3 regions of the Paenibacillus nitricinens genome follow, and region 2 is predicted to be linked to each of the others. Evidence: a T-box and tRNA genes for the amino acid it is inferred to sense, from the RefSeq annotation. Region 2 holds a T-box; the other regions hold tRNA genes.

Region 1 (9,908 bases), 2.3 Mb from region 2:
AGAATGAACCGGCGAGTTACGTTTAACATGCAAGGTTAAGTCGAGAAGACGGAGCCGCAGCGAAAGCGAGTCTGAATAGGGCGAATGAGTATGTGGACGTAGACCCGAAACCGTGTGATCTACCCCTGTCCAGGGTGAAGGTGCGGTAACACGCACTGGAGGCCCGAACCCACGCATGTTGAAAAATGCGGGGATGAGGTGGGGGTAGCGGAGAAATTCCAATCGAACTCGGAGATAGCTGGTTCTCCCCGAAATAGCTTTAGGGCTAGCCTCGGTATAAGAGTAGTGGAGGTAGAGCACTGATTGGGTGCGGGGTCCGCAAGGATTACCAAGCTCAGTCAAACTCCGAATGCCATATACTTATTGCCGGGAGTCAGACAGTGAGTGCTAAGATCCATTGTCAAAAGGGAAACAGCCCAGACCATCAGCTAAGGTCCCCAAGTGTGTGTTAAGTGGGAAAGGATGTGGAGTTGCACAGACAACCAGGATGTTGGCTTAGAAGCAGCCACCATTGAAAGAGTGCGTAATAGCTCACTGGTCGAGTGACTCTGCGCCGAAAATGTAACGGGGCTAAACACACCACCGAAGCTATGGCTAGATACGTATGTATCTGGGGTAGGGGAGCGTTGTATGTGGGTTGAAGGTGTACCGTAAGGAGCGCTGGACAGCATACAAGTGAGAATGCCGGTATGAGTAACGAAAAGATCAGTGAGAATCTGATCCGCCGAAAGCCCAAGGTTTCCTGAGGAAGGCTCGTCCGCTCAGGGTAAGTCGGGACCTAAGGCGAGGCCGAAAGGCGTAGTCGAAGGACAACAGTTTGAAATTACTGTACCACCGTAATCCGCTATGAGCGATGGGGTGACGCAGGAGGGTAGTGACGCGGACTGATGGATATGTCCGTCTAAGCAGTGAGGCTGATGTGTAGGCAAATCCGCACATCATTAAGGCTGGGCTGTGATGGGGAGCGAAAATTACAGTAGCGAAGGTCATGATCTCACACTGCCAAGAAAAGCCTCTAGCCAGGAGAAGGTGCCCGTACCGCAAACCGACACAGGTAGGCGAGAAGAGAATTCTAAGGCGCGCGGAAGAACTCTCGTTAAGGAACTCGGCAAAATGACCCCGTAACTTCGGGAGAAGGGGTGCCCCGGTAGTGTGAATAGCACGAGGGGGCCGCAGTGAAAAGGCCCAAGCGACTGTTTAGCAAAAACACAGGTCTGTGCGAAGCCGCAAGGCGAAGTATACGGGCTGACGCCTGCCCGGTGCTGGAAGGTTAAGGGGAGTGGTTAGGGGTAACCCGAAGCTATGAACCGAAGCCCCAGTAAACGGCGGCCGTAACTATAACGGTCCTAAGGTAGCGAAATTCCTTGTCAGGTAAATTCTGACCCGCACGAATGGCGTAACGACTTGGGCGCTGTCTCAACGAGAGATCCGGTGAAATTTTAATACCTGTGAAGATGCAGGTTACCCGCGACAAGACGGAAAGACCCCATGGAGCTTTACTGCAGCTTGATATTGAATTTGGGTACGATCTGTACAGGATAGGTGGGAGCCGTAGAAATCGGAGCGCAAGCTTCGGTGGAGGCGCCGTTGGGATACCACCCTGATCGTATCTAGGTTCTAACCTAGTACCGTAATCCGGTACGGGGACCGTGTCAGGCGGGCAGTTTGACTGGGGCGGTCGCCTCCTAAAGAGTAACGGAGGCGTTCCAAGGTTCCCTCAGAATGGTTGGAAATCATTCGAAGAGTGCAAAGGCATAAGGGAGCTTGACTGCAAGACCTACAAGTCGAGCAGGGACGAAAGTCGGACTTAGTGATCCGGTGGTACCGCATGGAAGGGCCATCGCTCAACGGATAAAAGCTACCCTGGGGATAACAGGCTTATCTCCCCCAAGAGTCCACATCGACGGGGAGGTTTGGCACCTCGATGTCGGCTCATCGCATCCTGGGGCTGAAGTAGGTCCCAAGGGTTGGGCTGTTCGCCCATTAAAGCGGTACGCGAGCTGGGTTCAGAACGTCGTGAGACAGTTCGGTCCCTATCTGTCGTGGGCGCAGGAAATTTGAGAGGAGCTGTCCTTAGTACGAGAGGACCGGGATGGACGTACCGCTGGTGCATCAGTTGTTCCGCCAGGAGCATGGCTGAGTAGCTACGTACGGACGGGATAAGCGCTGAAAGCATCTAAGCGTGAAGCCCCCCTCAAGATGAGATTTCCCAATTAGTAAGACCCCTTGAAGACGACGAGGTAGATAGGTTGGAGGTGGAAGTGCAGTAATGCATGGAGCTGACCAATACTAATCGGTCGAGGGCTTATCCTATATTTAAGACGCAAATTCGATTCGGATTCAGTTTTCAGGCGACTCAAGCCTGAGCATTTACGATGTAAATGCCCGTTTGGTGGCGATAGCGGAGGGGTTCCACACGTACCCATCCCGAACACGACCGTTAAGCCCTCCAGCGCCGATGGTACTTGGACCGAAGGGTCCTGGGAGAGTAGGACGCCGCCAAGCGGACAACCACATTACCCGTGGTATTTTTTTTGCCCTTAATATTTAAATGTCTTAAAAGGGCCTTTAGCTCAGCTGGTTAGAGCGCACCCCTGATAAGGGTGAGGTCGGTGGTTCGAGTCCACTAAGGCCCACCATATTCCCTGATAGCTCAGTTGGTAGAGCACTCGACTGTTAATCGAGTTGTCACAGGTTCGAGTCCTGTTCGGGGAGCCATTTATGGAGAGGTGTCCGAGTTTGGCCGAAGGAGCACGATTGGAAATCGTGTAGGCGCCACAAGCGTCTCGAGGGTTCGAATCCCTCTCTCTCCGCCACAAATTTTATTAGCATGGCCCGTTGGTCAAGGGGTTAAGACACCTCCCTTTCACGGAGGTAACATGGGTTCGAATCCCATACGGGTCATAACATGGAGGCTTAGCTCAGCTGGGAGAGCATCTGCCTTACAAGCAGAGGGTCGGGGGTTCGATCCCCTCAGCCTCCACCATATTCATTTAAGAACGACGCGGGGTGGAGCAGCCCGGTAGCTCGTCGGGCTCATAACCCGAAGGCCGCAGGTTCAAATCCTGCCCCCGCAACCAAATTTTCCTTAAGCATGATGTTTTGGGACTAGCTGGCGAAGTGTAAATGAATAGTATATAATTATTAAATGACGCGGGGTGGAGCAGCCCGGTAGCTCGTCGGGCTCATAACCCGAAGGCCGCAGGTTCAAATCCTGCCCCCGCAACCAATTTTCACTTATGCATTATGTCTTTGGAACCGTGGTGTAGTTGGCCTAACATGCCTGCCTGTCACGCAGGAGATCGCGAGTTCGAATCTCGTCGGTTCCGCCATTTAGTTAATTATTGTTGGGGATTAGCCAAGCGGTAAGGCAACGGACTTTGACTCCGTCATGCATAGGTTCAAATCCTATATCCCCAGCCACTTCACCCCAAAAAGTGAAGTTACTCTCTGAAGGTGAATCCGAATACTTTTCGGGGACCCCATCTTGCGAGCCATTAGCTCAGTTGGTAGAGCACCTGACTTTTAATCAGGGTGTCGAAGGTTCGAGTCCTTCATGGCTCACCATTATTTTTAAAGTGTGCGCGTGTGGCGGAATGGCAGACGCACCAGACTTAGGATCTGGCGTTTCACGACGTGGGGGTTCAAGTCCCTTCACGCGCACCATATTTTGCGGAAGTGGCTCAGCGGTAGAGCATCGCCTTGCCAAGGCGAGGGTCGCGGGTTCGATTCCCGTCTTCCGCTCCATAATTTTTGCGCCCTTAGCTCAGCTGGATAGAGCGTTTGACTACGAATCAAAAGGCCGGGAGTTCGAATCTCTCAGGGCGCGCCATTTTTATTACGAAGTAATTACATGTTTTGACGGGATGTAGCTCAGCTTGGTAGAGCACCTGGTTTGGGACCAGGGGGTCGCATGTTCAAATCGTGTCATCCCGATTTTATACCTTTGCGGGTGTAGTTCAATGGTAGAACTTCAGCCTTCCAAGCTGATAGCGTGGGTTCGATTCCCATCACCCGCTTATAATTAAGAAACACCTATCTATTATAGATAGGTGTTTTTTTGTATAGTTACATTCGAATGGATACAATAGAACATAGGATTTTAGTTGAGGGGGATGTAGCTATGTTTGAATTCGAAGCTAAATTAGTGCGGCCTGATGCAAGCGGGAGCTGGACTTATCTTAACGTCCCTTTTGATGCCGAACAAATATTTGAAACAAAGTCCAGAATACAGGTAAAAGGAAGTGTAAATGGAATCCCCTATAGAGGAACGCTTATGCCCCATGGAAACGGAAAGCATTTTATGGTGGTAAAGAAAGAACTAAGGGATCTAGCCAAAGCTCAACCTGGTGATATTGTGCGTATGACGATGGAGCAAGATCATCAATTACGGGAGGTAGAAGCCCCAGAGGATTTCCTTGATGCGCTGAGTAGCCATGAGCAGGCAGAAGCTTATTTTAACGGTCTAGCTTATTCTTATCAGAAGGAATATGTGTCTTGGATCGAAGCAGCGAAAAAACCTGAAACCAGAGCATCTCGTATCGATAAATCAGTCAGTAAACTGGGTGAAGGCTTAAGGCTTAAATAAGAGTATGAAGAAGTGCTTAGCAGGCTGAATAGATGAACAGCGTCCTCTTCCATAAGATTGGAAAGGGACGCTGTTAATGTTGGTGATATGTGCGAGTTGGCTTAAATAAGAACGGCTACCTCACCACAATTCACAAACTTAATACTTTCGATTTTTACTGATAACTCACCTGAAGGTATAGCTAGCTGACATGTACTGCCGATCTGAGCTAACAGCAACTGCATGCCAATAGGCGAGAACATTGAAATCTTGTTATCATTGGGTTCTGCCTGGTTTGGAAATACGATGGTGTAGGTATCTGTAGTATTGTCGTCTAAGTAGCGTAGCTGAAGCTGACTTCCAATCAATACGAGTGAATTCAATTCTTCACCATTAAAACGGGAAAGTAATTGTTCCAACTCGGAGCAATAACGGGACAACAGCGTTTCAGCATTACTTCTTTGTTTGCTTCGTTCCGGGAAATACTGATTTAGAAATGCGATTTTTTCCTCATCAAAATAAATAAGCTGCTGGACCAATTGTGTCCTTGAGCCTTCATAAATTAGACTATGGTTCATAGTAGATTTCACCCCCTCTAAGTAGCACATTCTTTGCAAATTTGTTATGACGCGTTGCCATTGTACAATCCCTCCTATACAAATAGAGGTCCCCCAGAGGGAACCTTCTGATCAGTATAACAGCTTCTATATGTAAATCCAATCCATTTTGCAAAGGCAATTAATTCTTACTAAATATTGTATTTAAAACGTTTGACTATTGTATAGTTGGGTGCTATGATAGGCTGATGTTATGGGCATTTCGTAGAAAACTGCGGAATGCCTATACTATATTTCGAAGATAAATTTACATTAAATGTTACCAGGGGAGTGATACGCCATGTACATTTCGTTGAGTTTACCTATAGAATCTAGACATAAAAAGTAACTATAATTTATTAAAGGAGAGATCAGGATGATTCAAGTAAAAGAGTTTGTAGATGCTGATAATTCGTATGCTGAGAATAAAGCTAATGAGTTCTTGGCAGGGCTGCGTGAGGAACAGGTTGTGAATATCCGTTACGGTTCGGTAGTTAAATCTTCACGTGATGGGGCAGAGCATCAAAGAAGCAGTATACTGGTCGTGTATAAGACAAATGAAGGGCAATAACTGGAATACTTTTTTTTCGTGCTTATCTGTTGTCTCCACGCTATGCATCGTGATTGTTCTAATATATTATATGTTTTAGCTTTTCTTATTAAAAAGAGGACCTTTCCCATCTACGGGTAAAGGTCCTCTTTGATTGTATAAGTGCATTTACAGTCTTATATACCGTCTGGAACGGATAATCCTAAACCGGAAGCGATACGCTGTCCCAATTCCGGATCAGCTTTATAGAAATGAACAATTTGGCGAAGTTTAATATCGTTACTTTCAACGGGGGTCATAGCACCTACGATATTTTGAACAAGACGGATACGCTCTTCTTCACTCAATAAGCGATACAAGTCACCAGGTTGTGTATAGTGATCGTCACTATTATAGGAGACACTGTCGGCATTTCCAGATACTTCGAAGGGTGAGGTTTTGTATTGTGGTGCTTCTTTAGGTCCACCTAAGCTGTTAGGCTCGTAATAAGCGCCGGATCCGCCATTGTTGCCGAGTGCCATGCCACCGTCACGTTGATAGTTCTTCACTTCTACTTTTGGACGGTTGATAGGCAGGCTGTTATGGTTAGGACCTACACGGTGACGATGAGCATCGCCGTAAGCAAACAGTCGACCCTGTAGTAATTTATCAGGAGAAGCTTCAATACCAGGGATGAAAGAGCCAGGAGAGAACGTAACTTGCTCTACTTCCGCGAAGTAGTTCTCTGGATTGCGATCCAGTACCATGCGGCCAACCTCAATTAATGGATAATCTTTTTGCGACCATACTTTTGTTACATCGAATGGATCAAAGCGGTACGTCTTCGCATCTTCGATCGGCATTATTTGCACGTAGAGTTTCCACGCAGGGAAATCTCCTTTATCAATAGCATTGAACAAGTCTTCTGTATGATAATCTGGGTTCTCCCCAGCTATTTGTGCGGCAAGATCTGGAGCAAGGTTCTTAATGCCTTGTTCTGTTTTGAAATGATATTTCACCCAGACTGCATTTCCTTCGGCATTTACCCACTTGAAGGTGTGGCTTCCGAACCCATGCATATGTCTCAGCGTAGCTGGAATCCCGCGATCTGACATCAAAATAGTCACCTGATGTAGAGATTCCGGAGATAAAGACCAGAAGTCCCAAACCGCATTAGGGTTCTTTAAGTGAGTCTGTGGATCACGTTTCTGTGTATGAATAAAATCAGGGAACTTGATTGCATCACGAACGAAGAATACAGGTGTATTGTTACCTACGAGATCATAGTTTCCTTCTTCCGTATAAAATTTCACAGCAAAACCACGAGGGTCCCGTACAGTATCAGCAGAACCTAGCTCCCCAGCAACCGTAGAGAAACGGATGAACATGGGTGTGCGTTTGCCTACCTCAGATAAAAAATTAGCTTTTGTATATTGAGTTAAATCCTGAGTGACCTCAAAATACCCATGAGCGCCAGCACCCTTAGCATGAACGACACGTTCAGGAACACGTTCTCTGTTAAAGTGGGCTAATTTTTCAAGCAGATGGACATCTTGCAGCAAAGTAGGACCACGATCACCGGCTGTCATTGAATTCTGATTGTCGCCTACTGGAGCACCCCAGCTGGTCGTAAGATTATTATTATTGGAGCTCATTAATAGAATCACCTCGTAAGATTTGATTTTAGATTTAGTATAAGTTCTATATTAATGTTTTTTGGGGAAAATGCAACACTTTTTGATTAATTGACACATTACAGTATGTGGTAATCGTCGTCCCATTCAGATATATATGATAGATAGAGTGATTAATTACTAAGCAGAGTTAAAAAAGAAACAGCGCACCTCTACCATCACTGGAGGGTACGCTGTTCTATTTTGATATAGGAATATCCGTTTTCTGTACTTAGTTTTTAATGTACATTCTGTTATAGTATTCATCCAGCATTCTTTTGGTGGCAAATTCGGTGCGAGTGGTTTCGATACTCTTCTTCATCATTTGTACCCACTGTTCACGATTCTCATAATAGGTTGGGAGTACTCGATTCAATAGGGTGTCGTATAGCGCATCACTATCATGCTTATCCAGAACCTCGAAGTCAGTTGTCTCGAAGCCATCTCCAATCTGCCAGCCATTCTTGCCATCTATACAGGCTTCCGGCCACCAGCCATCTAGAATAGAGCAGTTCAATACGCCGTTCATGGCTGCCTTCATCCCGGAGGTACCACTTGCTTCCAGTGGTCTACGCGGATTGTTGAGCCAAATATCAGAACCGCGTGTCAGCTGTGCGCCGATAGTCATATCGTAATTTTCCAAGAAGACAACACTCTTCGGATATTTTTTCATCATCGCCACTAAATTGCTGACGATTTTTTTGCCGTTATCATCCAGTGGGTGGGCTTTGCCGGAGAATACAATTTGTATTTTTCCAGACTCTAGATAAGGCTCAATAATGTCCGGCTGCGAGAAGATCAGGTCACTGCGTTTATACGGAGCAGCTCTGCGTGAGAAGCCAATAAGTAGATTATCAGCATTGAGGCTAATGCCAGAGCGTTCTTTAATAAAATCAATCAGTTCACCTTTAATTTCCTGATGCACTGCCCATAAATCGCCATTTTCTTCGTAGGCTTGGGTCATTCTTTCATCTACCCAGGTAGGCGTATGAATCGCATTAGTAATGCCGATGATATCCGATCTTCCGGCAACCTCTTTCCACATCTTATTGGCTGTATCCGCATGAAGCTGAGCCACGGCATTGGATATTCGGGAGAGGCGCAGACCGGCAACCGTCATGTTGAACGGCTCACCACCGATTCGCTCCATCTGATCACGGGTTAAACCATTAAATGCACTCATGTACTCTAAGCGGTCGAGCGGATGGGTTTCGTTGCCTTCTTTGATTGGGGTATGTGTAGTGAACACAACCTCTTCCCGAGTAGTTTTCCAAGCTTCCTCAAAGGTGTTGCCTCCGGACATTTTCTCTCGGATTAGCTCGATAGCTGCAAGGGCTGCATGGCCTTCATTGAAATGATAGACATCAATTGGAATGCCTAGCGCACGCATAGCTTTTACTCCACCGATTCCAAGTACGATCTCTTGTGCGATCCGTTCCTCGCCGAACCAGCCGTACAGTTGTCCAGTAATCCAGGCATCATTATTCTCGGGGATATCCGTATCCAGTAAATACAACGTGCTGTTGCCAAAATAATCAGTCTTCCATACTTTGCACACCACATCGGTCTTTCTGACTTTAACGGTTACTTTCACCCCTGTATCTTCAAGAAAATCATAAACATAATTGTGATAGGAGTCGTACGGATTACCATTCGCATCAATTTTTTGATCCGTATACCCTTGTTTCCACTTCAGCCCGATAGGGATAATAGGAGCATTGATGTCCTTAGCTCCCTTAATGTAGTCACCGGCGAGAATTCCAAGCCCTCCGGCATACATTTTAAAATCGGAATGTAACCCGTACTCCATACTGAAATAAGCTACTGTTGGTAATTTTTGTTCGTTCACTTGATAAGCCTCCTAATCGCGGATTAGATTGAATTGCAGTAAAGCTGCTGGCATTATCTACGATGCAAACGTTTGCTCAAAAAACAGTCAACAATCGTTGTGGAAGCGATTGCACCATCATTCTAGCACACTTTATCTATAAAAGCATAACGTCTATTTGGTGAAAATAGCCAATTAGGGGTAAAATCAACGGAAGTGATTGATAAAGTGAAGGGAAGACCCTAAGATAAAGAGATTGAAGAAATAATTACTGGTGGTGTTAAGTTGGGTATAGTTGTGATTGGAAGCATAAATATGGATATGGTAGTACGTACGAGCCGGGCACCGAATGCAGGAGAAACGCTTATGGGACAAGTATTTGCTCTATCTCCCGGTGGAAAGGGAGCGAATCAAGCCGTTGCCGCAGCACGTCTGGGTGCTGAGGTTAGTATGATCGGCAGCGTCGGAAAAGATACCTTTGGAAGCGAAATGCTGGAGATTATTAAGCAAGAAGGTATTCATATAGAACATATCTCAATGAGTGAAACTGAGGCAACAGGTGTAGCTTCAATCGTTATTGAAGAAGATGGAGAGAATCGGATTATCGTTGTACCCGGAGCGAATATTGATCTATTTGCAGAGGATATACAGGCGTTAGAGGCTGTAATTAGCCAGGCTGAGATGATTGTGATGCAGCTTGAAATGGAACTGGCGA
Region 2 (9,908 bases):
TATCCCTGGTCTGAAAAAACTGGGAAATGTGCATATCGCCGACTCTATCGCTGATCGGATTGTGCAACATAAGCTTATCGCGAGGCTCTATCTGGACCGTGTGAGAGATCGGCTGCTCGCCGGGCTAGAGTTTCAGTATGGTGATATTATCATCAATCCTTTGGATGAAAAAGCCCATGTTCGCGGTACGGACTTGATTCTTATACGCGACGGTGAAGGAGAGGCCCGAATTTTAGAGATGATGGAGCATGAATCCTTCGCCAAAACCGAAGGCGGGTATATTATGACGGATGAGGAAGGTGAGTACGATTTTTTGTATCACACGATTCCGTTGCTTGAGCCACTACTCACGGTCTATGCGACCACCGCTGTCAAAGAAAGATTGTTCACGGGAACCACGCCACCCAAGGTAAGCATTAGTTGGAATGAGAAAACCGATTGGCTTGATTTTAAATTCGACATGGGTGGTATTCCCGAATCTGAGATTGTGATGGTCTTAAAATCACTTCAGGATAAGCGTAAATACTACCGATTGCCTGAAGGGGCACTGCTACCACTGGAGAGCGAGGAGCTCCAAGAAATCATCACCTTTATGAACGAGATGGGCATTCGAGAAGGTGAGATTAAAGGTGCGCAATTCTCTTTACCCGTCGTTCGCGGGTTACATCTAACCTCTTCCGATTCTCAAAGTGACTCCGTCAAACTGAGCAGATCCTTTAAACGTTTACTTGCGAATATGCACAATCCTGAGAATCTTGATTTCCCTATACCAGAGAGTCTAGCTCCTGTGCTCCGGGATTATCAGCAGTATGGATTCCAGTGGCTGAAGACGCTTGCCCACTATCGTTTTGGCGGTATTTTAGCGGATGATATGGGTCTTGGCAAAACGCTGCAGAGTATCGCTTTTCTGCTCTCCGAGCTTCCGGATATTCGTCAGAGTGGTCTGCCCGCTCTTATTGTCGCTCCTGCCTCTCTCACCTACAACTGGCATAATGAGCTTAAAAAGTTCACGCCTGAGATCAAGGCTGTTATTGCAGATGGAAGCTTAACGGAACGCGGTCGAATTTTAAAAAATGCAGCGAAGGCAGATGTAATCATTACCTCTTACCCACTGCTTCGAAGAGATGTTCAGTTGTATGCTAAGAAATCTTTTCATACCCTGATTCTCGATGAAGCGCAAACCATAAAGAACCATACTACTCAGACCGCCCAAGCTGTAATGGCTCTTCAGGCCCGGCATCGTTTTGCACTTACTGGAACTCCTGTTGAGAATGCGTTAGAAGATCTTTGGTCTATCTTTGGCACTGTGTTTCCTGGGCTCTTTCCAGGTAAGAAGGCTTTTCACGATTTGCCGAGGGAAACTATCGCGAAACGGGCACGTCCCTTTTTGCTGCGGCGCTTAAAGAGTGATGTATTAAAAGAATTGCCTGAGAAAATCGAATCACTCCAAGCCTGTGAGCTGTTCCCTGAGCAGAAGAAGTTATATGTCGCTTATCTCGCACGTTTGAAAAAAGAGGCGCTTAAGCATTTGACCCAGGATAGTTTCGGTAATAATAATCGCATTAAAATCCTTGCTGGTCTCACTCGTCTGCGCCAGCTATGTTGTCACCCAGCTCTATTTGTGGATGGGTATGAAGGAAGCTCTGCCAAGTTCGAGCAGCTGTTTGAAATCATAGAGGAATGCCGCAGTTCGGGTAAACGAATGCTAGTATTCTCCCAGTTCACAGAAATGCTCGGTTTGATTGGACGTGAACTCGGATATCAAGGGATTCCATATTTTTATCTAGATGGCCAAACGCCTGTGTCTCAGCGAGTAGATTTATGTAATCAGTTTAATGAAGGAGAGCGAGATATTTTCCTGATCTCCTTAAAAGCTGGTGGAACCGGACTCAACTTAACAGGGGCAGACACTGTAATCCTATACGATCTATGGTGGAATCCTGCCGTCGAGCAGCAAGCAGCGGATCGGGCACATCGAATCGGGCAGAAAAAAGTAGTGCAAGTGATCCGGCTCGTCACCCAAGGTACTGTGGAAGACAAAATGTATGAGCTACAACAGAAGAAAAAGAACTTGATCGATGAGGTAATTCAGCCAGGTCAGGAAGGGTTATCTACCCTTACAGAACAAGACATTCGTGAAATTCTGATGATCTAAATAAAGGGATATCCTGTAGCCGTACGGCTTTTGGGATATCCCAATTTCAGATTCATCGGATTAAGCGATTGTAACTCCTCCGCTAGCATAGCCAGCAATGGTTGTCGCAACGTCAAGCCCGGCCGTTACCGTTGAAGTGAAGACCAGGAGCAATCGTTCTCCTACCGTAACTGGAATACTTAAGCCTGTGGTAGTACCACTGCTAATCGTGCCAAGTGAAAGTACACCTGTAAATGCAGGACTTAATGTGACTAAGGCTCCAGGTACTGCTGTGAAGGTATTGTTAGGCGTAGAAGAACTATATAATTGAGCAGTGATTGTTACTGTGGACCCCAATAAAGATAGTGCAGCTGTTGTACTGAAATAGGCTGCCATAGACGTAATCGTTCCGGCACGAGGAACTGAGAAGGCAAAGTTCAATAAGGTCCCGGCCGCTCCTGTAAGATCAATAGTGCCCCCTGTAATAGCAATGTTTGTTGCGTTGCTGCCGAAGCCGACTGCGCTTGAAGTATTCAGAAGACCTCCCAAAACTGTGGTCATAGCTACTGGCAGACCAGAAGCATACGGAATAATTGCACCTGAACCTGTGGCGCCCGTTGCTCCAGTGGCTCCCGCTGTTCCTGTTGCTCCGGTGGCTCCCGCTGTTCCTGTCGCTCCGGTGGCTCCCGCTGTTCCTGTTGCTCCGGTGGCTCCCGCTGTTCCCGTTGCTCCGGTCGCTCCCACACTTCCTGTTGCTCCAGTGGCTCCCGCTGTTCCCGTTACTCCGGTCGCTCCCGCTGTTCCTGTTGCTCCAGTGGCTCCTGCTATTCCTGTTGCTCCGGTCGCTCCCGCTGGTCCTGTTGCTCCGGTCGCTCCCGCTGGTCCTGTTGCTCCGGTCGCTCCCGCTGGTCCTGTCGCTCCCGCTGTTCCTGTCGCTCCGGTGGCTCCCGCTGGTCCTGTTGCTCCGGTCGCTCCCGCTGTTCCTGTTGCTCCCGCTGGTCCTGTTGCTCCAGTGGCTCCCGCTGTTCCCGTGGCTCCTGTTGCTCCGGTGGCTCCCGCTGTTCCTGTTGCTCCGGTGGCTCCCGCTGTTCCTGTCGCTCCGGTCGCTCCCGCTGTTCCTGTTGCTCCAGTGGCTCCCGCTGTTCCTGTTGCTCCGGTCGCTCCCGCTGGTCCTGTTGCTCCAGTGACTCCCGCTGTTCCCGTTGCTCCGGTGGCTCCCGCTGTTCCTGTTGCTCCAGTGACTCCCGCTGTTCCCGTTGCTCCGGTGGCTCCCGCACTTCCTGTCGCTCCGGTGGCTCCCGCACTTCCTGTCGCTCCGGTGGCTCCCGCACTTCCTGTCGCTCCGGTGGCTCCCGCACTTCCTGTCGCTCCGGTGGCTCCCGCTGTTCCGGTGGCTCCCGCTGTTCCTGTTGCTCCGGTCGCTCCCGCTGTTCCTGTTGCTCCGGTGGCTCCCGCTGTTCCTGTTGCTCCGGTGGCTCCTGTATCTCCGGTTGCACCAGTGGCTCCTCTAATCCCTATATTTTCACCATACAATTCAGAGTAGACAAGCCGATGAGCAGTCACTAATTGGCCAGTGCTACTTTTTCCCCAAACTGAGACTTGAATTGGATCATCTACTAGAGTTGGTGTTGTGAATATAAATTCGAATGAATCAAAATTTGCATAATAGTCATTCGTTTGTACTTCATTAGGTCCCACCGTATGAAGTTCACTAACATATAGTGTTCTTGTACCGTTCATATAATAGCCTTCGATTTGAACTATCGACGCAGTGACATCGCTCTGGTTGACCAGTTTAATAGTAACAAGCTGAGTAGGTCTTTCACCGCTTACCAGATTGTTTTCTATAGGTCCAGTAGATAAATGACTCAAGTTCTCAACTCCTCTTCAATTCAAATAGATTTATAAATACTCTTAAAATCTGTAGATCAAAAACCCCTACAACAAGATAGTCCACTATAAATTTTTAAAATTGTAACGTCACTATAATCATTCCTCCCATCTACTCCAAATTTGTTAACGATGAGCCTATTATATTTTTCAGTCCATAATTTCTGGCTCTTTATAGTAATATTCTTATCTTGAAATATTGCGTGGACATCCATTAAAAGCCACTGCTATACATATTAAGTACTGTCAGAGCAAACTAGTAAATCTATGAGAATTCAATCTACTACAAATCTTAAAAGTACTTTTCTCCGTCTAGCCCACAACATATTGTGTTATCAAAACAGAGGATAACCCATGAGCTATACTTACAGCTACAGGTTATCCCCCTCTTTGAACATTGAAACTTAGAGAACAATTTTTAAGTCAATTCATGAACAGACCAAACTATACCTGCTGTGTTGGCGCCGCCCAAATTCAAAGGAACTGTCAAACCATTAGACACATAGAACAAGCCAATAACATCACCTGCTGTTAGAGCAAACTCACCAGCCAGCGTTACAGTCCCGCTCCCCAAAATAGCTCTCAAATCTAGAATAAGCGCAACATTGACATCTAACACAGGAAATAATCCACTTACCAGATTTGTTGCGGTAGGAGATGTTCTCTGAACTATAAATGCTGGATTAATTCCACTACCAAGACTTATTGAGATAGAAGCGGTTGTGGAATAATTAATAGTTGCTTCAATAGAATATCTACCTGTCGTCGGAACTGTGTAATTTCCCGTAACTGGGCTAAAGGATGGATCAGAATAGAACGGAGAAGTCACAGTCCAGCCCGTAAGTTGGGAAGAACTAGATACTGACAAAGTTGGCAGGAATGCAGAGAATCCTTCAGCTTGAATATTCGGCCCCGTTGCTCCAGTTACACCAGTTGTTCCGGTTGCTCCGGTCACTCCTGCGACTCCGGTTGCTCCGGTCACTCCTGCGACTCCCGTTGCTCCGGTCACTCCTGCGGCTCCTGTCGCTCCTGTCACTCCAGCGACTCCGGTTGCTCCGGTCACTCCTGCGATTCCGGTTGCTCCGGTCACTCCTGCGACTCCCGTTGCTCCGGTCACTCCTGCGGCTCCTGTCGCTCCTGTCACTCCAGCGACTCCGGTTGCTCCGGTCACTCCTGCGATTCCGGTTGCTCCTGTTGCTCCTGCGGCTCCGGTCGCTCCTGTCACTCCAGCGGCTCCTGTCGCTCCTGTCACTCCAGCGACTCCCGTTGCTCCTGTCACTCCTGTCGCTCCTGTCACTCCTGCGGTTCCGGTTGCTCCCGTTGCTCCTGTCGCTCCTTCAGCTCCCGTTGCACCAGTCACTCCGTCGGCTCCCGTTGCTCCGGTCGCACCAGTCGCTCCATCGGCTCCCGTTGCTCCGGTCACTCCGTCGGCTCCGGTCGCACCAGTCACTCCATCAGCCCCGGTCGCTCCTGTTACTCCAGCGGCTCCGGTCGCACCAGTCGCTCCAGCGACTCCGGTTGCTCCTGTCACTCCTGCGGTTCCGGTTGCTCCTGTCACTCCTGCGGTTCCGGTTGCTCCTGTTGCTCCATCGGCTCCCGTTGCTCCTGTCACTCCATCGGCTCCCGTTGCTCCCGTTGCTCCTGTCGCTCCTTCAGCTCCCGTTGCTCCTGTTGCACCAGCGGCTCCGGTCGCACCAGTCGCTCCAGCGGTTCCGGTCGCTCCTGTCACTCCAGCGACTCCGGTTGCTCCTGTCACTCCAGCGACTCCGGTTGCTCCAGTTGCTCCAGTTGCTCCTGTCACTCCAGCGACTCCCGTTGCTCCGGTCACTCCGTCGGCTCCGGTCGCACCAGTCACTCCATCAGACCCGGTCGCTCCTGTTACTCCAGCGGCTCCGGTCGCACCAGTCACTCCAGCGGCTCCCGTTGCTCCAGTTGCTCCAGTTGCACCATCGGCTCCGGTCGCCCCAGTCACTCCGTCGGCTCCGGTCGCACCAGTCACTCCATCAGCCCCGGTCGCTCCTGTTACTCCAGTTGCTCCTGTCACTCCAGCGACTCCCGTTGCTCCTGTCACTCCTGCGGTTCCGGTTGCTCCCGTTGCTCCTGTCGCTCCTTCAGCTCCCGTTGCTCCTGTCGCTCCTGTTACTCCGTCGGCTCCGGTCGCACCAGTCGCTCCATCTGCCCCGGTCGCTCCTGTTACTCCAGCGGCTCCGGTCGCACCAGTCACTCCATCAGCCCCGGTTGCACCAGTTGCACCATCGGCTCCGGTCGCACCAGTCACTCCATCAGCCCCGGTCGCTCCTGTTACTCCAGCGGCTCCGGTCGCACCAGTCACTCCAGCGACTCCCGTTGCTCCTGTCACTCCATCGACTCCCGTTGCTCCTGTCACTCCTGCGGTTCCGGTTGCTCCCGTTGCTCCTGTTACTCCAGCGGCTCCGGTCGCACCAGTCACTCCAGCGGCTCCCGTTGCTCCTGTTGCACCATCGGCTCCGGTCGCTCCTGTTACTCCAGCGGCTCCGGTCGCCCCAGTCGCTCCAGCGGATCCAGTTGCTCCAGTCACTCCGTCGGCTCCGGTCGCCCCAGTCGCTCCAGCGGCTCCGGTCGCCCCAGTCGCTCCATCGGCTCCCGTTGCTCCAGTCACTCCGTCGGCTCCGGTCGCACCAGTCACTCCATCGGCTCCGGTCGCACCAGTCGCTCCATCGGCTCCCGTTGCTCCCGTTGCACCAGTCACTCCGTCGGCTCCCGTTGCTCCTGTCGCTCCTGTTACTCCGTCGGCTCCCGTTGCTCCTGTCGCTCCTGTTACTCCGTCGGCTCCCGTTACTCCTGTCACTCCATCGGCTCCCGTTGCTCCCGTTGCACCAGTCACTCCGTCGGCTCCCGTTGCTCCTGTCGCTCCTGTTACTCCGTCGGCTCCCGTTACTCCTGTCACTCCAGCGGCTCCCGTTGCTCCAGTTGCACCAGCGACTCCGGTTGCTCCGGTCACTCCAGCGGCTCCCGTTGCTCCAGTCACTCCGTCGGCTCCGGTCGCCCCAGTCGCTCCATCGGCTCCGGTCGCACCAGTCGCTCCATCGGCTCCCGTTGCTCCAGTCACTCCAGCGACTCCCGTTGCTCCAGTCACTCCAGCGACTCCCGTTGCTCCAGTCACTCCGTCGGCTCCGGTCGCACCAGTCACTCCATCTGCCCCGGTCGCTCCTGTTACTCCATCGGCTCCCGTTGCACCAGTCACTCCATCGGCTCCCGTTGCACCAGTTGCTCCGTCGGCTCCCGTTGCTCCAGTCACTCCGTCGGCTCCGGTCGCACCAGTCGCTCCATCGGCTCCCGTTGCTCCAGTCACTCCGTCGGCTCCCGTTGCTCCAGTTGCTCCGTCGGCTCCGGTCGCTCCAGTCGCTCCATCGGCTCCCGTTGCACCAGTCACTCCATCGGCTCCCGTTGCTCCTGTTACTCCATCGGCTCCGGTCGTACCAGTCACTCCATCAGCCCCGGTCGCTCCTGTTACTCCATCGGCTCCCGTTGCACCAGTCACTCCATCGGCTCCCGTTGCTCCGGCAGCTCCGGTTGCACCAGCTACTCCATCAGCCCCCGTCGCACCAGTAGCTCCGTCTGCTCCCGTCGCTCCAGTCACTCCTGTATCACCTGTAGCCCCAGTTGCCCCTACGGTTGCTCCGAGTAATTCTGAATGAACAAGTCGGTGAGCAGTAACGATTTGCCCTGAGCTATTTTTCCCCCATACTGAAACTTGAATAGGATCATCTACCAGGCTTAAAGTCGTAAATATAAATTCAAATGCATCAAAATCAGCATAATAATCATTGGTTATGACTTGCTCAGGCATTACGTTAATAAGCTGACTAACATACAAAGTTCTTGTCCCATCCATATAATATCCTTGGACGAGAACCGTAGAAGAAGTAACATCGCTTCGGTTATCGATTTTGATCGTAACATGTTGAGTAGGTCGTATCCCACCCACCATGGTATTATCTATCGGCCCGGTAGATAAATAGCTCAATTCTCAACACTCCTTTAGATTATTTCTGCGTGCTTCTCCCATGCTACTACACGATGAGGATCTACCAATTGTCCTGAAGCCTGTTTTCCCCAGACCGAGATCCCTACCTGTGCTTCAACTTCTTCTAATGTTGCAAACACAAATTCAAATGCATCTAAATCTGCAAAATAGTTCCTAGTTAGAACTTGGTTAGGTGTGAGATTTACCATTTCATTCACATACATCGTTCTTGATCCATTTAGAAAAAAGCCTTGAATGACGAGATTATAAGGATTAAGAGAATCCCGATTAACCACTTTTACTGTTACGATTTGTGTTTGTCTGATCCCCAGAATTGGACTATTATCTATAGGTCCGGTTGAAAATAATGCCATCTTTATTCACTCCTCTCTTTCACTCAATTTGAAAAAATACAAACTATAAAACTAGTAATATGATCCATAATTAATAGCTCTATATAGTAATATTCTGTATTTAAAGTTAATGCGTGGACATTTATGCAAAGGAATTTCCACTCAATAATGAGAGCCCCTTCTGTTTTGTGAGTTTGTAATTACTTATCGGACAATCTAAAACTCAAGCGTTTCCAGATTGATACCGAGTTTCGCCCTATTGCTTTTTTCAAAATATTCGTTATACTGATTAAAATTATTCAAGCATCGATGAGCGGGAGAGTAGTTAAGGTGTTCTAGTCCTCAGCGAGCCGGGTAAGTGTAAGCCGGTACAGATCACTTAATGAAGCGCACCCGTGAGATGGACTTCTGAACCCAAGTAGGAAGTCCCGGCTGAAGACCGTTATCCTGTAAGGTGGCTAAATGTCTGTTTAGCAACGAGAGTGGTACCGCGAGCGCTAAAGCCCTCGTCTCTTTTGAGACGAGGGCTTTTTTGTATTTTCAAAGGAGGGTATAAAATGTTAAGTCAAACCATCAAAAACAGCATTGAACAAAGTGTAAAAAAAGTATTCCACACCTTAGAAATTCCTTACCCAAACGATGTTCCTATTCTGATCGAGCAGCCCGCTAATCTAGAGCATGGTGATTATTCCTGCAATATTGCTATGCAGCTAGCCAAAATCCTGCGCAAATCACCTCTCGTCATAGCAGAGTTAGTAAAAGCAGAGCTTAAATTACAAGAGAGCTACACAGGCTTTTTACAAAAGGTCGAAGTAGCTGCTCCTGGATTTATTAATTTGTACATGGATTGGCGGATATGGGCTAAACATTCCTTTGAACTGCCCAACAGCACAGGGGAAAAGGTCATCATCGAGCACACCTCAATCAATCCAAACAAAGCTGCTCATGTTGGTCACCTGAGAAATGCGTGCATCGGCGATGCGCTGGTCAGACTAATGAAAAGAACCGGACATAACGTAGAGGTCCATAACTACGTCGATGATCTGGGCAACCAGTTAGCGGATACAGTCGTTGGTTTATTGAATGTACCGTTGGAAGGAGATCATCAGCGTTTTGGTGATTATTGCTGGGATCTTTATGCCAAAGTGAATAAAGAATATGCACAGAATCCAGAGATGACACATAAGCGCACAGAAATGCTGCATGCCCTGGAACAGGGTAACGGCAATGAGGCGTGGCTGGGTAACCTTGTCGCTGAACGTATGGTGAGAGAACATGTAGAGGAAATGAAGCGTTTCGGTATTCACTATGACCTGCTGGTATGGGAAAGTAATATTTTAAAAGAGGGATTCTGGGCAGCCGCATCTGAGCAATTGAAGCAAACCACGGTTTTTGTACAGGAGACTGAAGGTAAGCTGGCAGGCTGCTGGGTGTTAAAGCAAGGGACAGCGATTAGCAATGGAGCGGATTCGGAGGATCATCATATGGATAAGGTACTTGTACGTTCGAATGGTATTCTGACTTA
Region 3 (9,908 bases), 640 kb from region 2:
TTCACGAATTGAAAATGGTCTAAGAGGCGTGCCTAAGCCAACTACTTTACGCAAAATTGCTGAGGCTACAGGCGTCCCTTACGAGGAGTTAATGGATCAGGCAGGCTATTTACAGGAACATCCCCTTCCAAGCGAAGAGATTGTCCCAGAGTGGGCTACAAGCAAGGATAAGCGTGACTTTCGTAAAATGCTGGAGGATGATGGAGAGCTGATGTTTGATGGAATTCCATTAGACAAGGATGACAAGCAGAGGATAAAAGATGTACTGACCGGATTATTCTGGGAAGCCAAACAGATGAACAAGAGAAATAAATCTAACAACACTTAATAACTACACTAACATGCTGCAGGTGAAGAATATGGATGAACTGATTAATAATCTGATTAAAAAATATAAAACCAACTGTCCGTTCGAACTAGCCTCAGCGCTAGGTATTCACATTCGTTTCATGAACCTTGGGACAGGCACAAAGGGATTATATTACCGAAAACTAAGAAGAAGATTTATCGTCATTCATAATGAGTTGCCAGTTGAGTGGCAGCGCTTCGTTTGTGCGCATGAATTAGGTCATGATCGCCTTCACAAGGGGATTAACCGCTTTTTCCTGGAAGAAAGCTCTTACTTCTCTCCTGGCAAGCTTGAGCGTCAAGCTAACGTTTTTGCTGTAAAGCTACTATCCATAGGCAGTAATCCTGAGCAAGAAGAATCCTGTAAAAGTTATTATCTACGGATTGGCATTCCATCAGAAGTACAGTTTCTTTTGGAAGAATGATAGAACATATGTTATATGAATTTATGCGTGTTTTAATTCTATACATAACAAAAAAAGCTCTTACCGAAGTAAGAGCTATCTAAGAGCAATTAAGCTGAGTATCGGGATGACACGATTTGAACATGCGACCCCCTGGTCCCAAACCAGGTGCTCTACCAAGCTGAGCTACATCCCGTTACTATAAAATTATGGAGCGGGTGATGGGAATCGAACCCACGCTATCAGCTTGGAAGGCTGAAGTTCTACCATTGAACTACACCCGCAAAGGTGAAAAATCGGGATGACACGATTTGAACATGCGACCCCCTGGTCCCAAACCAGGTGCTCTACCAAGCTGAGCTACATCCCGTTATAATACTATAAGTGCTTAATAAAAATGGCGCGCCCTGAGAGATTCGAACTCCCGGCCTTTTGATTCGTAGTCAAACGCTCTATCCAGCTGAGCTAAGGGCGCAAAATTATGGAGCGGACGACGGGAATCGAACCCGCGACCCTCGCCTTGGCAAGGCGATGCTCTACCGCTGAGCCACGTCCGCAATAAGTGGTGCGCGTGAAGGGACTTGAACCCCCACGTCGTGAAACGCCAGATCCTAAGTCTGGTGCGTCTGCCATTCCGCCACACGCGCATGTAATAATAAAAGTGAGCCATGAAGGACTCGAACCTTCGACACCCTGATTAAAAGTCAGGTGCTCTACCAACTGAGCTAATGGCTCGCACTTGGCTGGGGATATAGGATTCGAACCTATGAGTGACGGAGTCAAAGTCCGTTGCCTTACCACTTGGCTAATCCCCATTGATGGTAACTCTATGTTGCCCACAATCTCTCAGGAAGATTATGGTGGAGGCTGAGGGGATCGAACCCCCGACCCTCTGCTTGTAAGGCAGATGCTCTCCCAGCTGAGCTAAGCCTCCATATCTATGGGACCCTCTAAGGGTAAGTACAAGTAAAAGTTGGTGACCCGTATGGGATTCGAACCCATGTTACCTCCGTGAAAGGGAGGTGTCTTAACCCCTTGACCAACGGGCCTTGCAAATCTGTGGAGCTCTCAACCGGATTCGAACCGGTGACCTCTTCCTTACCATGGAAGCACTCTACCTGCTGAGCTATGAGAGCATGGCTCCCCGAACAGGGCTCGAACCTGTGACAACTCGATTAACAGTCGAGTGCTCTACCAACTGAGCTATCAGGGAATATCCGCTTGGCAACGTCCTACTCTCCCAGGACCCTTCGGTCCAAGTACCATCGGCGCTGGAGGGCTTAACGGTCGTGTTCGGGATGGGTACGCGTGGAACCCCTCCGCTATCGCCACCAAACGGGCATTTACAGCGTAAATGCTCAGGCTTGAGTCGCCTGAAAACTGAATCCGAATTGAATTTGCGTTTTAAATATAGGATAAGCCCTCGACCGATTAGTATTGGTCAGCTCCATGCATTACTGCACTTCCACCTCCAACCTATCTACCTCGTCGTCTTCAAGGGGTCTTACTAATTGGGAAATCTCATCTTGAGGGGGGCTTCACGCTTAGATGCTTTCAGCGCTTATCCCGTCCGTACGTAGCTACCCAGCCATGCTTCTGGCGAAACAACTGGTGCACCAGCGGTACGTCCATCCCGGTCCTCTCGTACTAAGGACAGCTCCTCTCAAATTTCCTGCGCCCACGACAGATAGGGACCGAACTGTCTCACGACGTTCTGAACCCAGCTCGCGTACCGCTTTAATGGGCGAACAGCCCAACCCTTGGGACCTACTTCAGCCCCAGGATGCGATGAGCCGACATCGAGGTGCCAAACCTCCCCGTCGATGTGGACTCTTGGGGGAGATAAGCCTGTTATCCCCAGGGTAGCTTTTATCCGTTGAGCGATGGCCCTTCCATGCGGTACCACCGGATCACTAAGTCCGACTTTCGTCCCTGCTCGACTTGTAGGTCTCGCAGTCAAGCTCCCTTATGCCTTTGCACTCTTCGAATGATTTCCAACCATTCTGAGGGAACCTTGGAACGCCTCCGTTACTCTTTAGGAGGCGACCGCCCCAGTCAAACTGCCCGCCTGACACGGTCCCCGTACCGGATTACGGTACTAGGTTAGAACCTAGATACGATCAGGGTGGTATCCCAACGGCGCCTCCACCGAAGCTTGCGCTCCGATTTCTACGGCTCCCACCTATCCTGTACAGATCGTACCCAAATTCAATATCAAGCTGCAGTAAAGCTCCATGGGGTCTTTCCGTCTTGTCGCGGGTAACCTGCATCTTCACAGGTATTAAAATTTCACCGGATCTCTCGTTGAGACAGCGCCCAAGTCGTTACGCCATTCGTGCGGGTCAGAATTTACCTGACAAGGAATTTCGCTACCTTAGGACCGTTATAGTTACGGCCGCCGTTTACTGGGGCTTCGGTTCATAGCTTCGGATTGCTCCTAACCACTCCCCTTAACCTTCCAGCACCGGGCAGGCGTCAGCCCGTATACTTCGCCTTGCGGCTTCGCACAGACCTGTGTTTTTGCTAAACAGTCGCTTGGGCCTTTTCACTGCGGCCCCCTCGTGCTATTCACACTACCGGGGCACCCCTTCTCCCGAAGTTACGGGGTCATTTTGCCGAGTTCCTTAACGAGAGTTCTTCCGCGCGCCTTAGAATTCTCTTCTCGCCTACCTGTGTCGGTTTGCGGTACGGGCACCTTCTCCTGGCTAGAGGCTTTTCTTGGCAGTGTGAGATCATGACCTTCGCTACTGTAATTTTCGCTCCCCATCACAGCCCAGCCTTAACGATGTGCGGATTTGCCTACACATCAGCCTCACTGCTTAGACGGACATATCCATCAGTCCGCGTCACTACCCTCCTGCGTCACCCCATCGCTCATAGCGGATTACGGTGGTACAGTAATTTCAAACTGTTGTCCTTCGACTACGCCTTTCGGCCTCGCCTTAGGTCCCGACTTACCCTGAGCGGACGAGCCTTCCTCAGGAAACCTTGGGCTTTCGGCGGATCAGATTCTCACTGATCTTTTCGTTACTCATACCGGCATTCTCACTTGTATGCTGTCCAGCGCTCCTTACGGTACACCTTCAACCCACATACAACGCTCCCCTACCCCAGATACATAGTATCTAGCCATAGCTTCGGTGGTGTGTTTAGCCCCGTTACATTTTCGGCGCAGAGTCACTCGACCAGTGAGCTATTACGCACTCTTTCAATGGTGGCTGCTTCTAAGCCAACATCCTGGTTGTCTGTGCAACTCCACATCCTTTCCCACTTAACACACACTTGGGGACCTTAGCTGATGGTCTGGGCTGTTTCCCTTTTGACAATGGATCTTAGCACTCACTGTCTGACTCCCGGCAATAAGTATATGGCATTCGGAGTTTGACTGAGCTTGGTAATCCTTGCGGACCCCGCACCCAATCAGTGCTCTACCTCCACTACTCTTATACCGAGGCTAGCCCTAAAGCTATTTCGGGGAGAACCAGCTATCTCCGAGTTCGATTGGAATTTCTCCGCTACCCCCACCTCATCCCCGCATTTTTCAACATGCGTGGGTTCGGGCCTCCAGTGCGTGTTACCGCACCTTCACCCTGGACAGGGGTAGATCACACGGTTTCGGGTCTACGTCCACATACTAAATCGCCCTATTCAGACTCGCTTTCGCTGCGGCTCCGTCTTCTCGACTTAACCTTGCATGTTAAACGTAACTCGCCGGTTCATTCTACAAAAGGCACGCCATCACCCATTAATAGGGCTCTGACTTTTTGTAAGCACACGGTTTCAGGTTCTATTTCACTCCCCTTCCGGGGTGCTTTTCACCTTTCCCTCACGGTACTGTTTCACTATCGGTCGCCAGGTAGTATTTAGCCTTAGCAGATGGTCCTGCTGGATTCATACGGGGTTTCACGTGCCCCGCACTACTCGGGATCCGTCTCGGAGAGAACACAGTTTAGGCTACAGGGCTTTTACCTCTATCGCGGGCCTTTCCAGACCTCTTCGCCTACCATATTCCTTTGTAACTCCATGTGAGACGTCCCACAACCCCTAAGAGCAAGCTCTTAGGTTTAGGCTGTTCCGCGTTCGCTCGCCGCTACTGACGGAATCACTATTGTTTTCTCTTCCTCAGGGTACTTAGATGTTTCAGTTCCCCTGGTCTGCCTCTACATCTCCTATGTGTTCAGAGATGAGTAACTGCGAATTACCACAGCTGGGTTTCCCCATTCGGACACCCCCGGATCAAAGCTTGCTTACAGCTCCCCGAGGCAGTTTCGTTGTTCGCCACGTCCTTCGTCGGCTCCTGGCGCCTAGGCATCCTCCGTGTGCTCTTATTAGCTTAACCAATCGCTCTGGTTATTGGCTTATTCGCTCATCTTGTTTTAAACAGCGCTCTCGAATAAATCCGTTCGCATTTCTGTTTAAAGCCAAAAGTCGCTTACAATCCAAAACCTTCGCTCAGCATCACTATTAATTCTTCACTTGTTTACACAAGTTTAGCTTAAAAGATGTTCTAAAACGCAAATTCGTTTCGGTATCCAGTTTTCAAGGATCAATGTTTAAAGAAGGTATTAAATTAAAATTATGGTGGAGCCAAGCGGGATCGAACCGCTGACCTCCTGCTTGCAAGGCAGGCGCTCTCCCAGCTGAGCTATGGCCCCATAAAAGATATAAAGTTATATGGTGGGCCTTGGTGGACTCGAACCACCGACCTCACCCTTATCAGAGGTGCGCTCTAACCAACTGAGCTAAAAGCCCATATAACATATATAACATTGTGAATCAACCAATGAATGGTTGTCCGCTTGGCGGCGTCCTACTCTCCCAGGACCCTTCGGTCCAAGTACCATCGGCGCTGGAGGGCTTAACGGTCGTGTTCGGGATGGGTACGTGTGGAACCCCTCCGCTATCGCCACCAAACGTATATGAAAGAGACTTACTCTTTCAAAACTGAACACGAGTGAGTGTTCGAACCCGAAGGTTCTATTGTGGAAGTTTAACTTCCGATTTGAATGTCTTCATTGCAAAAGACGATTCTCCATAGAAAGGAGGTGATCCAGCCGCACCTTCCGATACGGCTACCTTGTTACGACTTCACCCCAATCATCTACCCCACCTTCGGCGGCTGGCTCCCTTGCGGGTTACCCCACCGACTTCGGGTGTTGTAAACTCTCGTGGTGTGACGGGCGGTGTGTACAAGACCCGGGAACGTATTCACCGCGGCATGCTGATCCGCGATTACTAGCAATTCCGACTTCATGCAGGCGAGTTGCAGCCTGCAATCCGAACTGAGACCGGCTTTGATGGGATTGGCTTCACCTCGCGGCTTCGCTTCCCGTTGTACCGGCCATTGTAGTACGTGTGTAGCCCAGGTCATAAGGGGCATGATGATTTGACGTCATCCCCACCTTCCTCCGGTTTGTCACCGGCAGTCACTCTAGAGTGCCCAACATTACTTGCTGGCAACTAAAGTTAAGGGTTGCGCTCGTTGCGGGACTTAACCCAACATCTCACGACACGAGCTGACGACAACCATGCACCACCTGTCTCCTCTGTCCCGAAGGCCGCTGCTATCTCTAGCAGATTCAGAGGGATGTCAAGACCTGGTAAGGTTCTTCGCGTTGCTTCGAATTAAACCACATACTCCACTGCTTGTGCGGGTCCCCGTCAATTCCTTTGAGTTTCAGTCTTGCGACCGTACTCCCCAGGCGGAGTGCTTACTGTGTTAACTTCGGCACCAAGGGTATCGAAACCCCTAACACCTAGCACTCATCGTTTACGGCGTGGACTACCAGGGTATCTAATCCTGTTTGCTCCCCACGCTTTCGCGCCTCAGCGTCAGTTACAGCCCAGAAAGTCGCCTTCGCCACTGGTGTTCCTCCACATATCTACGCATTTCACCGCTACACGTGGAATTCCACTTTCCTCTTCTGTACTCAAGTCACCCAGTTTCCAGTGCGACCTCAGGTTGAGCCCAAGGTTTAAACACCAGACTTAAATGACCGCCTGCGCGCGCTTTACGCCCAATAATTCCGGACAACGCTTGCCCCCTACGTATTACCGCGGCTGCTGGCACGTAGTTAGCCGGGGCTTTCTTCTCAGGTACCGTCACTCCGATAGCAGTTACTCTACCGGACGTTCTTCCCTGGCAACAGAGCTTTACGATCCGAAAACCTTCATCACTCACGCGGCGTTGCTCCGTCAGACTTTCGTCCATTGCGGAAGATTCCCTACTGCTGCCTCCCGTAGGAGTCTGGGCCGTGTCTCAGTCCCAGTGTGGCCGTTCACCCTCTCAGGTCGGCTACGCATCGTCGCCTTGGTGGGCCGTTACCCCACCAACTAGCTAATGCGCCGCAGGCCCATCCCTCAGTGACAGATTGCTCCGTCTTTCATTCTTTCTTCAGGAGAAAAAAGAAATTATCCGGTATTAGCTACCGTTTCCGGTAGTTATCCCAGTCTAAGGGGCAGGTTGCCTACGTGTTACTCACCCGTCCGCCGCTAAGTTATTTTGAAAGCAAGCTTTCAAAATAACTCCGCTCGACTTGCATGTATTAGGCACGCCGCCAGCGTTCGTCCTGAGCCAGGATCAAACTCTCCAATTAGTATTGAAAAGAGCGATATGCTCATTTTGAAACATCTGACGAGAAAATTAATTCTCTAATTTTGGATTTCACTTTCGTGATTTCCCACTCACTCGTTGTTCAGTTTTCAAAGATCAATGTCTCTCATTTCGTCGTCGTTGTTTGTCAGCGGCGACCTTTATAATATATCACAGTGTTTCATTGTTTGGCAAGTCTTTTTTTCGAAAAAGTTTTTTTCAATTTTTCTTGCCTTTCGCTTCCCTTTTACACAAGCAAAAGGAGCGCGAGATATAATTTATCACGAGCACTCCTTTTTAGTCAAGCTATTTTATTAAAAAATCTTAAATTCATATAAGACTCTTGCATTTACCGCCTATCCTTAGTGTTTATACTGAGAAGAACGTCCACCCCACGCATACTTGGAAAGTTCTTTCTGAGGAGCAAAACGAGCATACATACGAAATACAGTCTTATATCTATTGGCGATGGCATGCCTGATATTTTGGTCCAAGCGCTGATCGCTCAAATCTAACAGCATCTCATCAAGTTCTTTCCGCAAAACATAATCCAGTTCCTTGCATTCTTTTTCGTTGAACAACATTCCCAACATATGCTTGGCCTCCTTCATGAAGTTGCAAGTAACGCATTCACTAAAACCCAAAACCCCTTGTACATAATTAGTTAGTCCATCTCATGGAGAAAGCTGCCTTAAGATCCTACTACACTAGATTAACCGGAGTACTCTTTTTATAACCATAATTATTAAAAATTCCCTTTATGGTTTCTCCACGATTATATACTTCTGACCTTTAGGCAATCCTTGGATGAATGGTTTTAATGGTATGCTCCATTCCCGGAAGTTTTATGATAAAAGCGAAAAAGTAATTGTACTTTCAATGATGGCAGCTACAAATAACAGGATTACTGTCCAAATAGATGCTGTAAGTGTTTGACGCATGAATGAAGTCCAGTCTACACCTCTGTTCTCTTTTTTAGTGGATGAGCTAAATATACTTGAAAGTACTTTCCCACCGAACTGAAGTCCAAATGCACAAGCAATAATGATCGCTGGAATCTCTATAATCCCATGTGGCAGCAGTCCTTTTACTATTAGTTCGAACAAATCCTGTCCTTGCAGTGCTGATAAATGAATCAGATAGCCGATAACCGCTCCGTTAATAAATAAGAATATGGCTGGCAGTATCCCGAACAACGCTCCTAAAAATATGATAAGAACACCCTTGATGCTGTTATTCAAAAATATAAATACAAAGAAGCTCCATTGCGGATTAGAAGAATCTCTAAGGCTGCCACTGATTTCACTGAGCCCCTCTAATTGCTGAACCAATAGCTTCTCCAGACTGCTAGTAGCTACCCACCCTACAACCGCTCCTACTGCGAAGAGCAGACAGGATAGCAATAAAGCCTTCCGGATTGTTTTTAGATCTTTAATAAACGTGAAGAACGACAACATAAATACCCTCCTGAAATAGTGATCTCTGTTTCTTAGGTCATAACCTTGCGGTACGAGCATACATTTAGAACAAACAAGCATTTCGCATGGGAGAGGAGCGCTGTCATTATGAATTCTTTTTATGTATTCAGCGGCAAAAAGATTAAACGATTCATCTATATCTTCGCCGCTGTGCTTCTTGCTGCTGGAGTTGTCTATGTCGAGAGGGGAAACATAACCGTTTTTTCTGAATCCGGACCTTCCGCGATCTACAGTGTACCCACAGAGAAGAAGCTGATTGCCCTGACCTTCGATATTAGCTGGGGGGAGAAAAGACCCGAACCAATTTTGAAGGTACTTGAAGACAAGAAAGTGGACAAAGCCACCTTCTTCCTGTCTTCACCATGGAGTAAAACTCACCCAGACATTGTAACTAACATCAAAAATGCAGGTTTTGAAATTGGAAGTCATGGTCATAAACACGTTAATTACAGCACACTAAGCAACGAAGAAATTCGTACACAGATCTCAACGGCTCACACCGTACTTACCGAATTAACCGGCACTGAACCCAATTTGATTCGTATGCCTAATGGTGATTTTGACAAAAGAGTCCTTCAGGTTGCCAGCGATCTCGGTTACAAGGTCATTCAATGGGATACAGACTCCCTGGACTGGAAGAACATCGGCGTAGACAATATCGTGAAGCGTGTAACGACAAAAGCGCATCCAGGTGATATTGTCCTTCTACATGCCAGTGATTCCTGTAAACAAACACATGAAGCACTTCCACTCATTATCGATGAGCTCCGCAGACAAGGTTATGAATTCGTTACCGTCTCTGAGCTGATCAGTCAAAGCAACGCCGAAGGTAAAGAAGTTCGCGACTCAGCTTCACTGAGTAATGCCGTTGAGGACGCAGCTGGGCTGTAAAAACACATTTCAATCTCTGGTGCCGTAATGGATGTTGATCTGACCAAAGGATTAATGACGTGGAGAGATGAGTTCCGATATGTCTGGTGTGGGGGTATTCAGCTTCGGATAGCTCAGATCCAGACTCTCCAGTGTCTTTACAACGATGGATAAGGTCAAATAGTTGCGGTACCATTGATGATTGGCGGGTATCCA

What was found. A T-box is a leader RNA that pairs with one kind of tRNA and senses whether it is charged. The one in region 2 lies ahead of ACN6KS_RS24485 (arginine--tRNA ligase), so its partner is inferred to be a tRNA-Arg.
Region 1: it has a tRNA-Arg gene. The T-box ahead of ACN6KS_RS24485 (arginine--tRNA ligase) is inferred to sense a tRNA for this amino acid. The anticodon was not compared.
Region 3: it has a tRNA-Arg gene. The T-box ahead of ACN6KS_RS24485 (arginine--tRNA ligase) is inferred to sense a tRNA for this amino acid. The anticodon was not compared.

The regions. Positions count from the first base shown of each region.
Region 1 covers NZ_CP183948.1:952,773-962,680, forward strand. The annotation lists rRNA gene ACN6KS_RS04200 (23S ribosomal RNA) at 1-2,313, shown strand, start outside; rRNA gene rrf (5S ribosomal RNA) at 2,389-2,505, shown strand; tRNA gene ACN6KS_RS04210 (tRNA-Ile) at 2,563-2,639, shown strand; tRNA gene ACN6KS_RS04215 (tRNA-Asn) at 2,643-2,718, shown strand; tRNA gene ACN6KS_RS04220 (tRNA-Ser) at 2,724-2,816, shown strand; tRNA gene ACN6KS_RS04225 (tRNA-Glu) at 2,833-2,904, shown strand; tRNA gene ACN6KS_RS04230 (tRNA-Val) at 2,911-2,986, shown strand; tRNA gene ACN6KS_RS04235 (tRNA-Met) at 3,004-3,080, shown strand; tRNA gene ACN6KS_RS04240 (tRNA-Met) at 3,153-3,229, shown strand; tRNA gene ACN6KS_RS04245 (tRNA-Asp) at 3,255-3,332, shown strand; tRNA gene ACN6KS_RS04250 (tRNA-Gln) at 3,349-3,423, shown strand; tRNA gene ACN6KS_RS04255 (tRNA-Lys) at 3,492-3,567, shown strand; tRNA gene ACN6KS_RS04260 (tRNA-Leu) at 3,583-3,666, shown strand; tRNA gene ACN6KS_RS04265 (tRNA-Gly) at 3,673-3,747, shown strand; tRNA gene ACN6KS_RS04270 (tRNA-Arg) at 3,756-3,832, shown strand; tRNA gene ACN6KS_RS04275 (tRNA-Pro) at 3,863-3,936, shown strand; tRNA gene ACN6KS_RS04280 (tRNA-Gly) at 3,949-4,019, shown strand; gene ACN6KS_RS04285 (YdeI/OmpD-associated family protein) at 4,124-4,588, shown strand; gene ACN6KS_RS04290 (GreA/GreB family elongation factor) at 4,690-5,145, opposite strand; gene ACN6KS_RS04295 (sporulation protein Cse60) at 5,540-5,734, shown strand; gene katA (catalase KatA) at 5,890-7,347, opposite strand; gene glgP (alpha-glucan family phosphorylase) at 7,598-9,214, opposite strand; gene rbsK (ribokinase) at 9,491-9,908, shown strand, end outside.
Region 2 covers NZ_CP183948.1:5,474,834-5,484,741, forward strand. The annotation lists gene ACN6KS_RS24465 (DEAD/DEAH box helicase) at 1-2,155, shown strand, start outside; gene ACN6KS_RS24470 (exosporium glycoprotein BclB-related protein) at 2,216-4,006, opposite strand; gene ACN6KS_RS24475 (beta strand repeat-containing protein) at 4,443-7,994, opposite strand; gene ACN6KS_RS24480 (hypothetical protein) at 8,045-8,404, opposite strand; T-box leader at 8,684-8,900, shown strand; gene ACN6KS_RS24485 (arginine--tRNA ligase) at 8,941-9,908, shown strand, end outside.
Region 3 covers NZ_CP183948.1:6,115,245-6,125,152, forward strand. The annotation lists gene ACN6KS_RS27205 (helix-turn-helix domain-containing protein) at 1-328, shown strand, start outside; gene ACN6KS_RS27210 (ImmA/IrrE family metallo-endopeptidase) at 360-773, shown strand; tRNA gene ACN6KS_RS27215 (tRNA-Pro) at 875-948, opposite strand; tRNA gene ACN6KS_RS27220 (tRNA-Gly) at 963-1,036, opposite strand; tRNA gene ACN6KS_RS27225 (tRNA-Pro) at 1,049-1,122, opposite strand; tRNA gene ACN6KS_RS27230 (tRNA-Arg) at 1,151-1,227, opposite strand; tRNA gene ACN6KS_RS27235 (tRNA-Gly) at 1,235-1,309, opposite strand; tRNA gene ACN6KS_RS27240 (tRNA-Leu) at 1,316-1,399, opposite strand; tRNA gene ACN6KS_RS27245 (tRNA-Lys) at 1,415-1,487, opposite strand; tRNA gene ACN6KS_RS27250 (tRNA-Gln) at 1,493-1,567, opposite strand; tRNA gene ACN6KS_RS27255 (tRNA-Val) at 1,611-1,686, opposite strand; tRNA gene ACN6KS_RS27260 (tRNA-Glu) at 1,727-1,801, opposite strand; tRNA gene ACN6KS_RS27265 (tRNA-Thr) at 1,813-1,888, opposite strand; tRNA gene ACN6KS_RS27270 (tRNA-Asn) at 1,890-1,965, opposite strand; rRNA gene rrf (5S ribosomal RNA) at 1,972-2,088, opposite strand; rRNA gene ACN6KS_RS27280 (23S ribosomal RNA) at 2,164-5,091, opposite strand; tRNA gene ACN6KS_RS27285 (tRNA-Ala) at 5,332-5,407, opposite strand; tRNA gene ACN6KS_RS27290 (tRNA-Ile) at 5,428-5,504, opposite strand; rRNA gene rrf (5S ribosomal RNA) at 5,550-5,666, opposite strand; rRNA gene ACN6KS_RS27300 (16S ribosomal RNA) at 5,791-7,348, opposite strand; gene ACN6KS_RS27305 (hypothetical protein) at 7,707-7,937, opposite strand; gene ACN6KS_RS27310 (stage II sporulation protein M) at 8,190-8,798, opposite strand; gene pdaB (polysaccharide deacetylase family sporulation protein PdaB) at 8,910-9,713, shown strand; gene ACN6KS_RS27320 (PPK2 family polyphosphate kinase) at 9,765-9,908, opposite strand, start outside.